3 regions of the Shinella sp. HZN7 genome follow, and region 1 is predicted to be linked to each of the others. Evidence: riboswitches for the same ligand, from Rfam matches in the RefSeq annotation. Region 1 holds a riboswitch; each other region holds the start of a gene.
What was found. A riboswitch is a leader RNA that binds a small molecule or an ion and turns the genes downstream of it on or off. The one in region 1 is predicted to bind thiamine pyrophosphate.
Positions count from the first base shown of each region.

Region 2: another riboswitch for thiamine pyrophosphate. It lies ahead of thiB (thiamine ABC transporter substrate binding subunit); the one in region 1 lies ahead of thiC (phosphomethylpyrimidine synthase ThiC).
Region 3: another riboswitch for thiamine pyrophosphate. It lies ahead of thiD (bifunctional hydroxymethylpyrimidine kinase/phosphomethylpyrimidine kinase); the one in region 1 lies ahead of thiC (phosphomethylpyrimidine synthase ThiC).

Region 1 is NZ_CP015736.1:3,364,046-3,370,127, reverse strand. It holds gene thiO (glycine oxidase ThiO) at 1-800, opposite strand, end outside; gene thiC (phosphomethylpyrimidine synthase ThiC) at 803-2,626, opposite strand; TPP riboswitch at 2,719-2,835, opposite strand; gene shn_RS16225 (Bax inhibitor-1/YccA family protein) at 3,141-3,857, opposite strand; gene shn_RS16220 (anti-sigma factor) at 3,889-4,662, opposite strand; gene shn_RS16215 (sigma-70 family RNA polymerase sigma factor) at 4,649-5,194, opposite strand; gene shn_RS16210 (YqaA family protein) at 5,249-5,686, opposite strand; gene shn_RS16205 (alpha/beta hydrolase) at 5,691-6,082, opposite strand, start outside.
Region 2 is NZ_CP015736.1:3,986,099-3,992,180, forward strand. It holds gene shn_RS19215 (glutamine synthetase family protein) at 1-326, opposite strand, end outside; gene shn_RS19220 (GntR family transcriptional regulator) at 505-1,158, shown strand; gene shn_RS19225 (FAD-binding oxidoreductase) at 1,225-2,478, shown strand; TPP riboswitch at 2,587-2,699, shown strand; gene thiB (thiamine ABC transporter substrate binding subunit) at 2,738-3,745, shown strand; gene thiP (thiamine/thiamine pyrophosphate ABC transporter permease) at 3,750-5,372, shown strand; gene thiQ (thiamine ABC transporter ATP-binding protein) at 5,365-6,082, shown strand, end outside.
Region 3 is NZ_CP015736.1:4,658,660-4,664,741, reverse strand. It holds gene shn_RS22340 (AraC family transcriptional regulator) at 1-580, shown strand, start outside; gene shn_RS22335 (LysE family translocator) at 666-1,283, shown strand; gene thiD (bifunctional hydroxymethylpyrimidine kinase/phosphomethylpyrimidine kinase) at 1,288-2,097, opposite strand; TPP riboswitch at 2,140-2,236, opposite strand; gene shn_RS22325 (peptide chain release factor 3) at 2,394-3,974, opposite strand; gene dut (dUTP diphosphatase) at 4,068-4,541, shown strand; gene shn_RS22315 (GNAT family N-acetyltransferase) at 4,546-5,433, shown strand; gene shn_RS22310 (LysE family translocator) at 5,782-6,082, shown strand, end outside.

The DNA of each region.
Region 1 (6,082 bases):
AGCCGCGCCTCGCCAAAGGCCGGGTGCAGCGTGTAGGCGGCGTTCAGCAGCTCCATGAGCGAGCGGGCGGTGATGCCGCCGCCGTCGGCGCTTTCGATCATGGTCGCGCCCACCATGAAGCGGTTCCTTCCGCGCGGCACGACATAGATCGGGTGGCGCGGATGCAGCAGGCGGACGGGGCGGGAGAGGCTGATCTCCGGGGTCTCCACATAGAGCATCTCGCCGCGCACGCCCCTAAGATCCGGCAGACTGCCGATCCGGGCCGCGCCGGTGCAGTCGACCACGCGGTCGTAGCGTGCCGCATCCGGCGTGCCGTCCGCGCCGAAGAGGAAGCGCATGCGCGCCTCCTCGAGCCCGGCGGTGAGGGCCGAGAGCGCCCGTTGCGGATCGAGATGGGCTTCCTGCCGGAAGAACAGGGCCTTGGGGAAGCGGCCGGCGAGATCCGGTTCCAGCGCGGCGATGGCGGCATCGTCCAGCCATTCCCAGCCGCTCGTCCGGCGGGCGAAGCGGTCGAGCTCCCCGGCATCGCGGCCGGCGGCGACGACCAGCGTTCCCCGGCGCCTGACATGGCCGGGCACGGCCGCCTCCCACCAGTCGGCCGCCGAGCGGCCGAGCGTGAGCACGGGCTCCTCCGCGCTTTCCCGCTCGCACCAGGGGGCCAGCATGCCGCCGGCAAAGCCGGAAGCCCCGAGGCCCACCTTTTCGGCGCGCTCGGTGATGGTGACGTCGAAACCGTGGCGATAGAGCTGCCAGGCGACCGTGAGGCCGGCAACGCCGGCCCCCTTGACGAGGACGCGCATGGTCATTCTCCGGCCGGGACGCCGGCAAGCGGCATGTAGAGGTCGCCGCCGTCGCGATATTTCGCCGCCATGGCCTCCAGCCCCTCCTTCTGCGCCTCGGCGCGGATGTCGTGCGAGATGCGCATGGAGCAGAATTTCGGGCCGCACATGGAGCAGAAATGCGCCACCTTGTGCGCCTCCTTCGGCAGCGTCTCGTCATGGAAGGCGCGGGCGGTTTCCGGGTCGAGCGAGAGGTTGAACTGGTCCTCCCAGCGGAACTCGAAGCGGGCGCGAGACAGCGCGTCGTCGCGGATCTTCGCTGCCGGATGGCCCTTGGCGAGGTCGGCGGCGTGGGCGGCGATCTTGTAGGTGATGACGCCGACCTTCACGTCGTCGCGGTCGGGCAGGCCGAGATGTTCCTTCGGCGTGACGTAGCAGAGCATGGCCGTGCCGAACCAGCCGATCATCGCCGCGCCGATGCCCGAGGTGATGTGGTCGTAGCCGGGGGCGATGTCGGTCGTCAGCGGCCCGAGCGTGTAGAACGGCGCCTCGCCGCAGGTCTTCAGCTGCTTGTCCATGTTCTCCTTGATCTTGTGCATCGGCACATGGCCGGGGCCTTCGATCATGACCTGGCAGTCCTTTGCCCAGGCGATCTGCGTCAGCTCGCCGAGCGTTTCGAGTTCGGCGAACTGCGCGGCGTCGTTGGCGTCGGCGATCGAGCCGGGGCGCAGCCCGTCGCCCAGCGAGAAGGAGACGTCATAGGCGCGGCAGATGTCGCAGATCTCCTCGAAATGCTCGTAGAGGAAGCTTTCCCGGTGGTGATGGAGACACCACTTGGCCATGATCGAGCCGCCGCGCGAGACGATGCCGGTGACGCGGCCCACGGTGAGCGGGATATAGGCGAGCCGCACGCCGGCATGGATGGTGAAATAGTCGACGCCCTGTTCGGCCTGCTCGATCAGCGTGTCGCGGAAGACCTCCCAGGTGAGGTCCTCGGCAATGCCGTTGACCTTCTCCAGCGCCTGGTAGAGCGGCACGGTGCCGATCGGGACCGGCGCATTGCGGATGATCCATTCGCGGATGTTGTGGATGTTGCGGCCGGTGGAGAGGTCCATGACCGTATCGCCGCCCCAGCGGATCGCCCAGACCATCTTCTCGACCTCTTCCGCCATGGAGGAGGTGACGGCGGAATTGCCGATATTGGCGTTGATCTTCACCAGGAAGTTCCGGCCGATGATCATCGGCTCGGCTTCCGGATGGTTGATGTTGGCCGGGATGATGGCCCGGCCGCTCGCGACTTCCTGGCGAACGAATTCCGGCGTCACGAAATCCGGGATATGGGCGCCGAAGCTCTCGCCGTCGCGGATGAGCGCCTCTTTGGCGGCCTTGCGGCCGAGGTTCTCGCGGATGGCGATGAATTCCATTTCCGGCGTGATGATGCCGGCGCGGGCATAGGCGAGCTGTGTCACCGCCTTGCCGTCCTTCGCTCGGCGCGGCCGGTTGCGCACGGGAAATTCCGGCGTCAGCCGTTCGCCGGTGGCAAAGCCGTTGTCTTCCGGGCGGATGTGGCGGCCTTCATAGTCCTCGGTGTCGCCGCGCGCTGCGACCCAGGCCTCGCGCAGCCGCGGCAGGCCGCTCTCGATCGAGACGACATGGGCGGGGTCGGTATAGGGGCCGGAGGCGTCGTAGACGATGACCGGCGGTTCGCCGGAGGTCGGGTGCAGCGCGATCTCGCGCATCGGCACGCGGATCTCCGGGTGCTGCTCGCCGGCTATGTGGACCTTTCGCGAGGCGGGCAGGGCCCCCGTCGTGACGGTGGGGGTGAGCTTCTGGGCGGCAATGTTCATCGTGAGGCTCCAAGTTTGCGGTTGGAGACCCAGTCCTAGAGCCGGAATGATGGAAGGACGCGTAGGCGGAATCCGGGTTGCGGATTTCGGGTTCTACAGCGCTTGCACCGTCCCTACGCCAGTATGAACTGGATCAGGTTCAACGGGTCACTGCGCTGCGAATGCCAGCAGTATCTCAGCCCCTTGTCGGGACCCCCCTGGTGAATGCCCTAAGCAAAGACGCTGCCGGCCGATTTGTCAACGGGGTAAAATAAGTAAGTGAGTACTTACGAATTGGTGCGCCACTCTGGCCCCTCGTCAGGGGGAGGCCTTGCCTCAAAGAATGCTGCTCGTTTCCTGGCGGCACCCTCTCCTCCGTCATGCTCGGGCTTGACCCGAGCATCCACAGGCTGCGGGTGAGACGTAGCTCCTCGGCTCAAGGCCGAGGATGACGCCGGAGGGTGTGGGGCGGGACAGAGTCAACAGGGAACGGCGGGGCCTTGCCAGCCGTTCCCTTTGAAATCCCTTGCGAGGACTACTCGCGTTCGCCCGTGAAGTTCAGCAGAAGCTGGAAGATGTTGACGAAGTTCAGGTACAGCGAAAGCGCACCGAACACGGCCATCTTCTGCTGCGATTCCTGGTCGATGTTCTCGGCATACTGTTCCTTGATGTTCTGCGTGTCCCAGGCGGTGAGACCGACGAAGACGGCGATGCCGATCACGGAAATGGCGAACTGCAGCGCGGTCGAACCGAGGAAGATGTTGACGATCGAGGCGATGATGACGCCGATCAGGCCCATGATCAGGAACGAGCCGAACTTCGACAGGTCACGCTTCGTCACATAGCCGTAGAGGCTCGTCGTGCCGAACATGGTGGCGGCAATGAAGAAGGTGCGGGCGATGCTCGTGCCGGTGAAGACGAGGAACACCGAGGCGAGCGACAGGCCCATGACGGCGCAGAAGGCCCAGAAGGTCATCTGCGCGGCGCTGGCCGACATCGTCTGGATCTTGAACGAGAAGAAGAAGACGAAGGCGAGCGGCGCCAGCATCACCACCCACTTCAGCGGCGAGGAGAAGATCGGCACGTAGAGGGCCGGTGTCGAGCCGACGATGAAGGCGACGAGGCCGGTGATGACGAGGCCCGCGCCCATGTAGTTGTAGACGCGCAGCATGTGCTGGCGCAGGCCCTCGTCGAAGAGGGCGGCCGACTGCGCCTGCGCGCCGTAGCCAAATCGCTGTTGTACTGGGTCCATCGAATGTCTCCTTCGGTTTGGAAGCGGTTGATCAGTAGAGCGTGCGCGAGAGATCGCGCGCGGTTTCAGCCAGGTCGTCGGCCTTGCGGCTTTCCGACACCAGCGCATAGGCGACGTCGCCGATCTGCCAATAGGCAGCCCGGGCATTGTCGGCGTGGAAGAGCAGGACATGCTGCACGGCGAACGAGCCCGGGCGTACCGCGAACAGCGACAGGCGCTCGTCCTTGCGCGGTTCCAGCACCAGCTCGACGCTCGGGCCGTAGGCGGAGGGGAAGACCTGCGTGTCGATCACGCCCCAGCCCTTCGGCAGGTCCGGCAGCACGATCGCGGTTGCCGAGCGGATCTCGGCCGGATCGAAGGTCTCGGTCTCCGGCTGGGAGGCCATCGTGTCGCGCAGCAGCGTCGTCTTGTGCGCGCGCACGGCCTCTTCCACGAAGGCGGGCGGCGGCGTGGAGGCCACGACCTCGGTGGCGCCGAAGGGGCCGAGCACGGCATGGGCCGTCCAGCCGGCGCCGACGAACAGGGCGATGGCTGCGGCGCGGCGGAAGACGGAGAAGATGCGGCGGCGCGACAGCGAGCGTTCGAGGAGCCGCGCGGCCTCGCGCGTTTCCTGCCGGATCACCGTGCGATGGTCGGCGAGCGCCAGGCGAAGCTCGTCGCGCACGCGCAGGTCCTTCATGACCTGCGCCGCGACCTCCGGCCGTTCCGAAAGATAGGCCTCCACCTCGATGCGCCGGCCGACGGCGAGCTGCTCGTCGACATAGGCGTTGAGGTCGGTTTCGAGAATGGGATCATTGCTTGTCATCGCCAGTGCCTCCGACGAGCCTGAGATGTGTGACGGGAGCGGTCGCGCCGCTCTGTTCGAAGGCGCGCAGCCGCTGGCGGGCGCGGGCGACGCGCGACATCAGCGTGCCGACCGGAATGCCCAGCGTTTCGGCCGCCTCCTGGTAGGAAAGCTCCTCGATCGCGACGAGGTGCAGGGCCTCGCGCTGGTCTTCCGGCAGGGCGAAGAAGGCGTTGCGCAGCTGCGTCAGGCGCACCGAATGGTCCTGGTTCGCCGGGACGGACGCCTCTGCCAGCTCCGCCGCGGCGTCGTGGCGGCGTTCCTGCGAGCGGCGCTGGCGCAGGCGGTCGACATGCGCATTGTGCAGGATCGACATCAGCCAGTTGCGCACGCTGGCGCCGGTGCGGAAGGTCGATTGCCGCTCATATGCCTTGACCAGCGCATCGTGAACGAGGTCCTCGGCCTCGTCCGGATTGCGCACGAGCGAGAGCGCGTAGCGCCTGAGCGCCGCGAGCTGTCCGATCACGTTGAAGCCGGGTGTCTTTCCGTTCATGCCCCAGTATACGAAAGCCGGGCGACGCCCATTCCATTCCTTCCGGAAAAAATTTCAGAGCCAGTGCAGCACGAGGGCGGCGAGCACGATGTAGCGGCCGAACTTGGCAATGGAGACGACGACCAGAAAGCGCAGGAAGGGCTCGCGCATGATGCCGGCCGCCACCGTCAGCGGGTCGCCGATGACCGGCATCCAGCTCAAGAGCAGGCTCCACCAGCCGTATCTGCGATACCATCGCCCCGCCCGATCGAGGTTTCCGTCGCTGACCGGAAACCATCGCGTGCCGCGAAACCGCTCTACACCGCGGCCGAGCAGCCAGTTGACGATCGACCCCAGGACATTGCCGGTGCCGGCGACGAGGATCAGCAGCGCCGGCGAATAGGTTCCGGTGGCCAGCAGGCCGCCGAGAACCGCTTCGGACTGGGCCGGCAGGATGGTGGCGGCGACGAGCGCGGCGAGGAAGAGGCCGCCATAGGCGGCAAGCGTGCTCATCGGGTCAGGACGACAGCAAGGTTCTGGCGAGGGGGTGTTCGGGGTCGGCAAGGCCGTCGACGATGTCGAAATGGTGCCGGTTCGGCTCGACGACGGTCGTCGTCGTGGCGCCGAGGCCGGTCCAGATGTTGGCGAGCAGGGCGTTCTGGCGCAGGAACTCCGCCCGCTCCATGGCGCCCACCCAGCAGGTGAGCCGCGTGCCCTCGACAGGGCGCAGCAGGGCCGGGCTCTCGGCGATGGCCTCCGCCTCGTCGATGTGCAGCCGTTCGTTCATGGCGGTATGCATGAGCGGGCGCAGGTCATGCAGGCCGGAGAGCGAGAGGACATGGCGGATGCGGGCGAGCGTTTCGGCGGAAAGCGGCGAGGGCTGCGACACCATGCGGCTGACGAGCTGGC
Region 2 (6,082 bases), 620 kb from region 1:
CCACCCTCCTTGAACAGCCAGAGCGGCACGACGGCCGACGGCTTTAGCGTCCAGTTGACCGGGAGCGCGCCGCGGCCCGTGGGGCTGCAGATGCCGTCCATGTCGCCCGAGGCGAAGACGTGGCTGGAGCCGACGATGTCCTCGCCCCACACGTCCACGCCGACGATGGACAGCGGCATGCGGATACCGCCCTTCAGCACCTTTTCCGCCTGTCCGACGGGCACGCGCTTGCCGCGCAGGATGCCGTTCAGGTCGCAGACTACGGCCTGGATGCTCTCCACGCCGTCGGCATTGATCAGCCAATTGGCATCATTGTTCGCAGTCATGGTTCCCTTCCGTATCACATAATTATTTTTGTGATCACATTTTCAAAATATGCACACTTTCTTGTCGGGGGTCAAGCTGCTAGAACCTGTCACAAAGCATAGGATAGCATCTGGCAGCCTTTCGTGGAGGGATGGATTGGGCAACTTGGCGCTTGAGCCACTGGACCGGCCGGAAGGCATGACGACGCATGAATATGCGCACCGGCGCCTGCGCCAGGCGATCATGGTCGGCTCGATCCGGCCGGGGGAATCGCTGACGATCCGCGGCATCGCCGAAGCGATGGAGAGTAGCCCGACACCGGTGCGCGAGGCGTTGCGCCGCCTCTCGTCGGAAGGCGCGCTGCGCGTGCTCGACAACAGGCGCATCATGGTGCCGCGCATGACGGCGGACCGGTTCAGCGAACTCGTCTCGCTGCGTTCCGTGCTGGAGCAGCATGCCGCGCGCCGGGCGGTGCCGCATATCACGGAGCGCCGGATCGACCGGCTGGAAGAGATCGACAGGGCGCAGGACGAGGCGATCGCCCGCAAGGACAATGCCAATGCCCTGCTCCTGAACCAGGAATTCCATCGCACGCTCTATACCGCCAATCCCGAGCAGGTGATCATGCCGATGGTGGAGAGCATCTGGCTCCAGCTCGGCCCCTTCCTCGGTATCGCCATGGAGCATGTCGCCCAGCTCTATTTCGTCGATCGCCACCAGGAAGCGATCGCCGCGCTGCGCAAGCGCGACGAGGACGCCGTGGCGTCCGCCATCAAGGCCGATATTTCCGAGGGCATCGGCGGCTTCGAACACGCGGCGATCGAAAACCTGCTGCGGCTGGCGGGACAATGACGCGCCTTGCCTTGGCGCGAGCCCGCATGCATTGATGCGCAAACGAAAATCTCCTGGGGCAGGCTCATGAAGACGGATGTCATCGTTCTCGGCGCGGGCGTGGTCGGCATTTCGACCGCGATCCATCTCCTCCGGCGCGGCAAGTCGGTGGTGCTCGTCGACCGCCGCGGCGCGGCGGAAGAAACCTCCTACGGCAATGCCGGCCTGATCCAGCGCGAGGGCGTCTTCCCCTATGGTTTCCCGCATGATTTCGGCGCGCTCTTCCGCTATGCGCTGAACAACACGATCGACGCGCACTACCACCCCTCGGCGATCCCCGGCATCATTCCGTTCCTTGCCCGCTACTGGTGGCATTCCGGCTTCCGCCAGCACCAGAGCATCGCCCATCTCTATGCGCCGCTCATCGAGAACTCGATTTCCGAACATGCCGACCTCATCGCCGCGTCCGGCGCGGACGACCTCATCCGCAAGGACGGCTGGATGAAGGTTTTCCGCACGGAGAAGGAGCGCGACAAGGCCTATGCGGACGCCGAAAAGCTGTCGGCCAATTTCGGCGTCAACCACCAGAAGCTGACGACGCGGGAGGTGGCCGAGGTCGAGCCGTCCATCCGCGCCGAGCTCACCGGCGGCCTGCGCTGGACCGACCCATGGTCGATCCTCGATCCGCAGAGCCTCCTGAAGCGCTACCTCGCCTATTTCCAGTCGCTCGGCGGCGAACTCAAGTCGGGCGATGCAGCGACCATCGAGCATGTGCTGGAAGGTGAAGGCTGGCGCATCGCCACGCCGGAAGGCCCGCTCGAAGGCAAGGAAGTCGTCGTCGCGCTCGGTCCCTGGGCCGATACGGTGACGCGCAAGCTCGGCTACCGCTTCCCGCTCGCCGTCAAGCGCGGCTATCACATGCATTACGGTGCGGAAGAGGGCGCGACGCTCAACAACTGGGTGCTGGATGCCGAGCGCGGCTATTTCCTCGCGCCCATGCAGCGCGGCATCCGCCTCACCACCGGGGCCGAATTCGCCAAGCGCGACACGCGCAAGACGCCGGTGCAGTTGCGCCGGGCCGAAAAGGTGGCGCGGGAATTCTTCCCGCTCGCCGAACGCCGCGACGAGGAGCCCTGGATGGGCGCCCGCCCCTGCACGCCGGACATGATGCCGATCATCGGCAAGGCTCCGCGCCACGCCGGCCTCTGGTTCGCCTTCGGCCACGCCCATCACGGCATGACGCTCGGCCCGATCACCGGCCGCGTGCTGGCGGAAAAGATGCTGGGCGAGCGGACCGTCATCAATATCGGCCCCTATCGCCCCGAGCGTTTCATCGCGTGACCGAAAAGAGGCAGGCAGGCTTTTTGACAGGTCGGGGCCGGCGCTTTCGCCGGCCTTTTGCTTGCCGCCGCCCTCTTGCGCCCCGCCGCAAGCGGGATTATGCCTTGCCTTGCTCTAACGGGGTGCCCGCGGATTTCGATCCGCTGGCTGAGAGGCGGTTTCGCCAACCCGAAGAACCTGATCCGGCTCGTACCGGCGGAGGGATTAGACGGCACATCCAGCGCCCTACTCCCGTTTTGTGAACAGCAAGGAGGCGCGGATGCGCAAGACACTTTTCTCCACCATCGCGGCGCTCGCCGTTTCCCTCGCCCTTCCCGTGCTGGCGCAGGAAAAGACGCTGACCGTCTACACCTATGAGAGCTTCGTCGCCGAATGGGGTCCCGGCCCGAAGGTCAAGGAAGCCTTCGAGAAAACCTGCGGCTGCACCGTCGAATGGGTCGGCGTTGCCGACGGCGTGGAACTCCTGACGCGCCTGAAGCTCGAAGGCGAGGGCACGAAGGCCGACCTGGTGCTCGGCCTCGACACCAACCTGATCACCGAGGCCAAGGCGACCGGCCTCTTCGAGGCGCACGGCCTTTCGCCGGAAGGCCTGACGGTGCCGGGCGGTTTTTCCGACGACACGTTCCTGCCCTACGACTACGGCCATTTCGCCGTCGTCTATGACAGCGAGACGCTCAAGACCCCGCCGACGAGCCTGAAGGAGCTGGTCGAGGGCGACCCGTCGCAAAAAATCGTCATCGAGGACCCGCGCACCTCGACGCCGGGTCTCGGCCTGCTGCTGTGGGTGAAGTCGGTCTATGGCGACGAGGCGGCCGGGGCCTGGGGCAAGCTGAAGGACCGCGTGCTGACGGTGACACCCGGCTGGTCGGAAGCCTACGGCCTCTTCACCAAGGGCGAGGCGCCGATGGTGCTGTCCTACACGACCTCGCCCGCCTACCACGTCATCGCGGAACAGACCGAGCGCTACAAGGCCGCCGCCTTCTCCGAGGGCCACTACGTGCAGATCGAGGTCGCCGGCCTGACGCGCACCGCCGACGACAAGGATCTTGCCCGCCAGTTCCTCACCTTCATGACCGGCCCGGACTTCCAGTCGATCATCCCGGAGACCAACTGGATGATGCCGGCCGCAAAGACGAAGGATCCGCTGCCTGCAGCCTTCGACGCGCTGGTGAAGCCGGAAAAGACCTTCCTGATGTCGTCGGACGAGGTCGCGGCCAACCGCAAGGCCTGGATCGACGAATGGCTGGCGGCGATGAGCGCCAGGTAACGTGATCTTCGCCCGCACTGAGCGACGGACGCTGCGTGTCGCCGGGGGCCTCGCCCTCGGCACCGTGCTCGCCTTCGTCGGTGCGGCGACGGCCGTGCTTCTCGCTCATGCCGGCCCTGGCGCCGGTGCGCCGCTCCTTGATGCCTATATCGGACGCGTCGCGCGGTTCACGCTGCTGCAGGCGACGCTCTCCACGCTGCTGTCCGTCCTGCTCGCCATTCCCGTCGCCCGGGCGCTCGCCCGGCAGCGGGATTTTCCGGGCCGCGTCTGGATCATCCGGCTGTCCGTCGTGCCGCTCGGCCTGCCGGCGCTGGTCGCCGCGCTCGGCGTCATCGAGATCTGGGGCCGGCAGGGCGTCGTCAACGACCTGCTCGGGCTTGCCGGGCTGCAGAACCCGGTCAGCGTCTACGGGCTTGCCGGCATCCTGATCGCCCACGTCTTCTTCAACCTGCCGCTCGCCGCGCGCTTCCTGCTGGCGGCCCTCGACCGCATTCCGGCGGAATACTGGCTGACCTCCGCCAATCTCGGCATGGGCGGCGGCGCGGTGTTCCGGCTGATCGAATGGCCGGTGATCCGGCGGGTCCTGCCGGGCATCGCCGGCCTCGTCTTCATGCTCTGCACGACGAGCTTCACCATCGTGCTGACGCTCGGCGGCGGGCCGGCCGCGACCACGATCGAGGTGGCGATCTACCAGGCGCTGCGCTTCGATTTCGACCCCCAGCGCGCGGTGCTGCTCGCCTTCCTGCAGATCCTCGTCACGGCAAGCCTGCTCTGGCTGATCTCGCTGTTCGCCCGCCCGCCCGAGGAAGGCATGACGGCGGGCCGCGCCATCCGCCGTTTCGACGGCCGCAGGCGGCGCGTCCCCGACGGCCTCGTCATCCTTCTCTTCACCCTCTTCACCGCCGCCCCGCTCGCCGCCACCCTCGTCTCGGGCCTTTCCGCCGATCTCGGCCGGCTGGCGCTCGATCCGCTGCTGCACCGGGCGCTCCTCACCAGCCTTGCCATTTCCTTCGCCTCAGCCTGCCTCAGCCTCGCGATCGCGCTGCCCATCGTGCTCGTGCCGCGGCTTGCCGAAACGGGCGATGCGGGCATCGCGACGCGGCTGATGGGCCGCGCACTGCCGGCGGTCGGTTCGCTCATCCTGCTCGTGCCGCCGGTCGTCGTCGCCACGGGCTGGTTCCTCGTGCTGAGGACCTTCGGCGAGACCGGGCGCTTCGCCCCTGCCGTCATCACCGTCCTCAATGCGCTGATGGCGCTGCCCTTCGTCGTGCGCGTGCTGGAGCCGGCCTATCGCACCCACCTCTCGCGCACCACCCGGCTCGCGCTCAGCCTCGGCGTCACCGGATTGCATCGCCTGCGATGGATCGACCTGCCGGCCCTGAAGAAGCCGCTGCTCACGGCCTTCGCCTTCGCCATGGCGCTGTCGCTCGGCGATCTCGGCGCCGTCGCCATCTTCGGCGCGGAAGGCTTCATCACCCTGCCCTGGCTGCTTTTCTCCCGCATGGCGAGTTATCGCACGGCGGACGCCGCCGGCATCGCGCTGCTGCTCGGCGTGATATGCCTTCTCCTGACGCTGCCCTCGACCACGGCGGAGCGCCCGACCGAAAGACAAAGCGCCGATGCCTGACCTTGCCATCCGCCTCACCGATGTCATCGTGCGCTTCGAGGAGAAGCGGCTTTCCTTCGACTGCGCCATTCCCACCGGTGCCGCAGTCGCCGTGGCCGGCCCCTCGGGCGCAGGAAAATCGACGCTGTTCAACGTCATCGCCGGCTTCCAGGCGCCGGCTTCGGGCGATGTCCGGCTGCTCGGCGAAGACATGGCGGGGCGCGATCCCGCGGAACGGCCGGTCTCGATCATCTTCCAGGACAACAATCTCTTCGCGCATCTGACGATCGCCGACAATGTCGGCCTCGGCATCGATCCGGCGCTGCGGCTGGATGCGCCGGCACGCCAGCGCGTGTTCACGGCGCTCGCGCGCGTCGGCCTCGGCGGCTACGAGCGGCGCCTGCCGGGCTCGCTTTCCGGCGGCGAGCGGCAGCGCGTGGCGCTCGCCCGCGCCCTGGTGCGGCGCCGACCCATCCTCCTGCTCGACGAGCCCTTCGCCGCGCTCGATCCGGCCATGCGGGCGGAGATGGCGAAACTTCTGGCGGAACTGCGCAGCGAGACGAAGAGCACGATGCTCTTCATCACCCACCAGCCGGAGGACATCCGCCGGCTGGCCGACCGGGTGATGTTCCTTGAGGCGGGCGCGATCCTTCTCGATGAGCCCGTCGGCGATTTCCTCTCGCGTCGGGAACCACCGGCCGTTGCAAAATTCCTCGGTCATTCCGCGCTTT
Region 3 (6,082 bases), 1.3 Mb from region 1:
CGCGCCGCTCGGCGATGCCCCACGCGCCTGGCGCATGCTCTATCTGGAGCCGGCGCTCGTCCGCGGGGCGGCGGAGGATATTTTCGAAGGGCGCCCGCGCGAGGAATTCTACGCGCCGGTGCTGGACGACGGGCGTATCGCAGGCCTGGTTTCCCGGCTGCTCGCCCTGCTTCTTGACGCCGGCGCCGACGCGCTCGGCCGCGAGGAACAGCTTCTCCTGCTGCTCGCCGCCGTGCTGCGCGAAGAGGCGCCGCGGCAGGATGGTCCGGCGGCCATCGGTCGTGCCCGCGACCGGCTCGACGCCGACCCGGCCCTGGCGGTGACGTTGGAGGACCTTGCCGGCGACTGCGGACTCGGCCGTTTCCGGCTGGTGCGCGATTTCGCCCGGCTCACCGGCCTGACGCCGCATGCCTACCTGCTCCAGCGCCGCACCGAGCTTGCCCGCCGGCTGATCGCGGCCGGCACCCCGCTTGCCGAGGCCGCCATCGAAGCCGGCTTTGCCGACCAGAGCCACATGACGCGCAATTTCACCCGCCGCTACGGTTATACGCCCGGCGCCTTTCTCGCCGCGCGCGCCTGAGCGGCGCGTACCCCGCAATTTCGTTCAAGACCCCCGGCGCCCTTCCGGTGTTCCCTGCCGCCTTTCAAACCGCACGGGACCGGACATGACCCTAGAATTCCTCATCACCTCGCTCGTCGTCATCCTCCTGCCGGGCACCGGCGTGATCTATACGCTGGCGCTCGGCATCAGCGGCGGGTTCCGCGCCGCCGTCCTTGCCGCCTTCGGCTGCACGCTCGGCATCGTTCCGCATATCCTCGCCAGCGTGGTCGGCCTTGCCGCCGTGCTGCATGCCAGCGCGCTCGCCTTCGAGGTGCTGCGCTATGTCGGCGTCGCCTATCTCCTGTTCATCGCCTGGAGCCTGCTGAAGGACAGCAATGCGCTGGATGTCGGGCCGGAGCAGGCACCGGCCGGCAATGCGCTGAGGATCGTGCGCAAGGGCATCCTCACCAACATCTTCAACCCGAAGCTCTCGCTGTTCTTCCTCGCCTTCCTGCCGCAGTTCATCCCGGCGAGCGCCTCCGGCGCTGCCACGGGCCAGATGCTCTTCCTCGGCGGCGTCTTCATGGCCCTCACCTTCCTCGTCTTCGTCGGCTATGGGGCGCTTGCCGCCGGCCTGCGCCGGCAGGTGCTGAGCCGGCCGGCGGTCATCGTCTGGATGCAGCGCAGCTTCGCCGCCGCCCTCGGCCTCATGGGCCTCCGGCTCGCGCTCGCCGACCGCTGACCGATCAGTTGCCGGACAGGTGGAAATGATGCAGCGGACCGTGGCCCGAGCCGACGGTCAGCGCATCCGACAGGCGCACGGCACCGGCGATGAAGCGCTTGGCCGCCGCCACGGCATCGGCGAGCGCCTGCCCCTTGCCGAGCTCGGCGGCGATCGCGCTCGACAGCGAGCAGCCGGTGCCATGCGTGTTGCGCGTCAGCACCCGCACGCCCTCGTACCAGTGCATCCGATCGGGCGTCGCGAGCACATCCGGGCTCTCGCTGCCCGGCAGGTGCCCGCCCTTCAGCAGCACCGCCTTCGGCCCGAGGTCGAGCAGCCGCCTTGCCTGGTCCTCCATGCCGGCCCGGTCCACGGCCTCCGCCTCACGAAGGAGGGCGGCCGCCTCCGGCAGGTTCGGCGTGAGCACGCTTGCGCGCGGCAGGAGCTGGCGCGTCAGTGCGGCCACGGCCTCCTGCGCCAGGAGCGAAGCCCCGCCCTTGGCGACCATGACCGGATCGAGCACGATGGGAACCGCGCGATGCGGCGACAGCGCGGCCGCCACCGCTTCGGCGATCTCCGCCGAGGCGATCATGCCGATCTTCACCGCATCCACCCGGATGTCGGCGAAAACCGCGGCGACCTGCGCCGCCACGAAGTCGGGCGGAACCAGATGCACGCCGGAAACGCCCTGCGTGTTCTGCGCCGTCAGGGCCGTCAGCGCCGCCATGCCATAGGTACCGCGCGCGGCGAACGTCTTGAGATCCGCCTGGATGCCGGCGCCGCCCGAGGGGTCGGAGCCCGCGATCGAGAGAATGTTTGCGATTGTGTCGGCCATCTCGCCTCCTTCCCGGCAGGGGCGGCCTCGGGGTGGCGTCGATGCGGCACCCGTTCGACTCCCTCCGCCGGCATGATCCGGTTCAGGTTCAAAGGGTGCTTCTCAGCCCGCCTTGTGACGGACGCCCCTGTCTTGAACGGGTTTTCGCAAATGACGCGGCGCCTGTCACGCCGAAAGTGGCGTCGTGGCGCATTTGCCACCGGCACCATGCATCCTTCTCCCCACCCGTGGCAGGGCAATCGCATATGGAACCGGAAGCGCGCCTCCTGGGCTCGTGGGCGGGTGACCCCGCCCGCTCAGGCCTTGGTGACGTGGTATTCCTTGATCGCGACCATCTTGATCGCTGGATAGCGTTCCGCCTCGTAGCGCAGCGAGAAGGCATCCTGCGCCAGGAAGACCGGGTCGCCGTCGAGGTCGCGGGCGATATCGCCGCGGCGCTGGGTGACGAACTTGTCCAGCTCCGCCGCGCTGTCCGACGAAATCCAGCGGCAGACGGAAAAGCGCGACATTTCGAAGGAGACGGGCAGGCCGTATTCCGCCGAAAGCCGCTCCTTCAACACGTCGAGCTGCAGCGCGCCGACGACGCCGACGATGGCGGGCGAGCCGTCTTCCGGCGAGAAGAGCTGCACGACGCCCTCCTCCGCCATCTGCTGGAGCGCTTCCTTCAGCTTCTTGGCCTTCATCGCATCCTCCAGCCGCACGCGGCGCAGGATTTCCGGCGCGAAGTTCGGCACGCCTTCGAAGACCAGCGCCTCGCCTTCCGTCAGCGTATCGCCGATCCGGAGCGTGCCATGGTTGGGGATGCCCACCACGTCGCCGGCATAGGCCGTATCGGCGAGCTGGCGCTGCGAGGCGAAGAAGAACTGCGGGGCCGAAAGGCCGATCGTCTTGCCCGTGCGGGCAAGGCGCACCTTCATGCCGCGCTCCAGCATGCCGGAGCAGACGCGGGCGAAGGCGATGCGGTCGCGATGGTTCGGGTCCATGTTCGCCTGGATCTTGAAGACGAAGGCTGTCATCCTGTCTTCCGAGGCATGGACCTTGCGCACATCCGCCACCTGGTCGCGCGGCGGCGGCGCGAAGGCGCCGAGCGCGTTGATAAGGTCGCGAACGCCGAAATTCCGGAGCGCCGAGCCGAAGAAGACCGGCGTCATGTGCCCCTCCAGGAAGGCCGCCTGGTCGTAGGGCCGGCAGGCCTCGCGGGCGAGCTCGAGCTCCTCGGTGAAGGCGGCCCGCTCGTTTTCCGGCAGGTTCTTCGCCACCACCGCCGGGTCGTCGATCTTCGTCGGCTGCACCTGCGTGTCCGAGCCGCGGAAGGTGCGGTCGGCCAGGTGATAGGAGCCGCAGAAGGTCTTCGAGCGGCCGACCGGCCAGGTGACCGGGGCGGTGTCGAGCGCCAGCTTCTCCTCCACCTCGTCGAGGATTTCGAACGGGTCGCGGCTTTCGCGGTCCATCTTGTTGACGAAGGTGATGATCGGGATGTCGCGCAGGCGGCAGACCTCGAACAGCTTCAGCGTGCGCGGCTCGATGCCCTTGGCGGCGTCGATGACCATGACGGCCGCATCCACCGCCGTCAGCGTGCGGTAGGTGTCGTCGGCGAAGTCCTCGTGGCCGGGCGTATCGAGAATGTTGAAGACGTTGCCGTCATATTCGAAGGTCATCACCGAGGTGACGACGGAGATGCCGCGTTCACGCTCGATCTTCATCCAGTCCGAGCGGGTCTGGATGCGGTCCTTCTTCGCCTTCACTTCGCCGGCGAGCTGGATGGCGCCGCCGAAAAGCAGCAGCTTTTCCGTGAGAGTCGTCTTACCGGCGTCCGGGTGCGCGATGATCGCAAAGGTGCGGCGGCGGGAGACCGCCTCTGCAAGGGTTTCGGCCATTTTCTGCAATATCCTGTGAGTTGCCGCGGTCTTTACAGGCTCCGCCGGGAAGATGCAATTGACGGGGTGGGACTGCGGCCGGCTTATGGGCGCATGAACGCACATGCCCCCACCCAGCCCACGCTCTGCCTTCTCCGCCTGCCGCATGGCGCGGGCATCGCGCTTCCCGCCTACGAGACCGGCGGCGCCGCCGGCATGGACCTGCGCGCCGCCGTGGCGGAAGATCAGCCGCTGACGCTGCCGCCCGGCCAGCGCGCCCTGGTGCCGACCGGCTTCGTCTTCGAGATCCCGGCCGGCTACGAGGGACAGGTCCGCCCCCGCTCCGGCCTTGCCTTCAAGAACGGCATCACCTGCCTCAACACGCCCGGCACGATCGACAGCGACTATCGCGGCGAGGTGAAGGTGCTGCTCGTCAATCTCGGCGAGGAGCCCTTCGTCATCGAACGTGGCATGCGCATCGCGCAGATGGTGATCGCGCCGGTCACGCAGGTCGCCGTGCGCGAGGTGGAGACGGCGGGCGAGACCACCCGTGGCGCCGGCGGCTTCGGCTCTACCGGCGTGCGCTAGGGCCATGCCCGACCGCGAGGGCCTTTCCTTCCGTTCGGACTATTTCGGCGACGGCGCCGCCTGGCGGGCGCTTGCCGGCCTCCTCGAAGACATCTTCGACATCGACGTGACGGTGATGGACCGGCTCGGCGGGCCGGATCCGACGAGCATGCCCTTCGCCTGGTTCGACGATGCCGGCTGCTGCATCGCCAATATCAGCGCATTTTCCCTGCCGCTTGTCGTCAACGGCACCTTCGTGCGCGCCGCGGGCCTGCAATCGGGCGCCGTGCGGCCGGAACACCGCGGCAAGGGGCTCTATCGCGATGTCATGGAAGCGGCGCTCCGGCACTGCGATGCGGAAGGGTTCGAGGCCGTCGCGCTTCTGACCGATACGCCGGGCCTCTACCATCGCCACGGCTTTCGCGCGCTGGCGCAGCATCGTTTCTCCGGACCGGCGCCGACGGGCGGTCAGGCCGGACCGCTCCGGCGGCTCGATATCGAAAGCGAGGCGGATGTCACACTGCTCGGCCGCCTGCTCGACGGCCGCCGGCCGGTGTCCGATCGCTTCGCACCCCTCAGGCAGAAGGAAATGTTCCTGTTCAACGCCGCGCTGATGCCGGACCTCGGGCTCGACCTGATGGAAGGGGCGAATGCCGCGATCGCCTGGCAGATGGGCGAGGACGGCGGCTTCGATCTCCTCGATGTCGTCGGCGCACGCATTCCGAGCCTCGCGGACATCCTGGCGAGCCTGCAGCTTGCACCTGCCAGCGTCACCGCGCACTTCGCGCCCGATCACCTCGACTGGGCGGGCACGGCCGTGCCGGACGAAGGCGACATGGTGCTCATGCTGCGCGCGGCGGAAGACCTCGCGCCGCAACATCCTTTCGCGCTGGCGCCGATGGCCGCGTTCTGACCAGCGGCGCCAGCAGCGTGTCCATCACCCGGCGCCGTGTGAACAAGCCAGCGCGGCCGGGTGGTAAGCAGGGGGCGATGGCGCTGGCCGGAAGGCCGATCCGGGGTCAAGAAGACAGGCAGGAAACCCCGTGAGGAAGAGTTTTCGCGTTCCATCGTGCGGCGACGCCCGCATGTCGAAGGCGCCGCGCGAACCGAGGCGGAGCGCCTGCCTGACGGGCTGGCCGAGATAGCGCGCCGGCAAACCGCAGGGCGCGATGCGCTTTCGTCTTGCGCCATTCGGGGCGCGAAACCGCTTCGCACTTTTGCCGGAATTGCGCTAGAAAAGCGCGGTCCCTTGGAGTCCGTCATGACCGTCGCCGTCCTGCTTGCCTATTGCGGTGCCCTGTTCATCGCCGCCATCATTCCCGGTCCCGGCATCACGGCGATCGTCGCGCGGGCGCTCGGCTCGGGTTTCCGGCCCACCTTCTTCATGGGCCTCGGCCTCATCCTCGGCGACATGATCTACCTGACGGCGGTCATCCTCGGCCTTGCCTTCATCGCCCAGACCTTCACCACGACCTTCATGCTGATCAAGATCGCCGGCGCGCTCTATCTCGGCTACATCGCCTGGAAGCTCTGGACGAGCGGCCTCATCCCGCAGGATATCG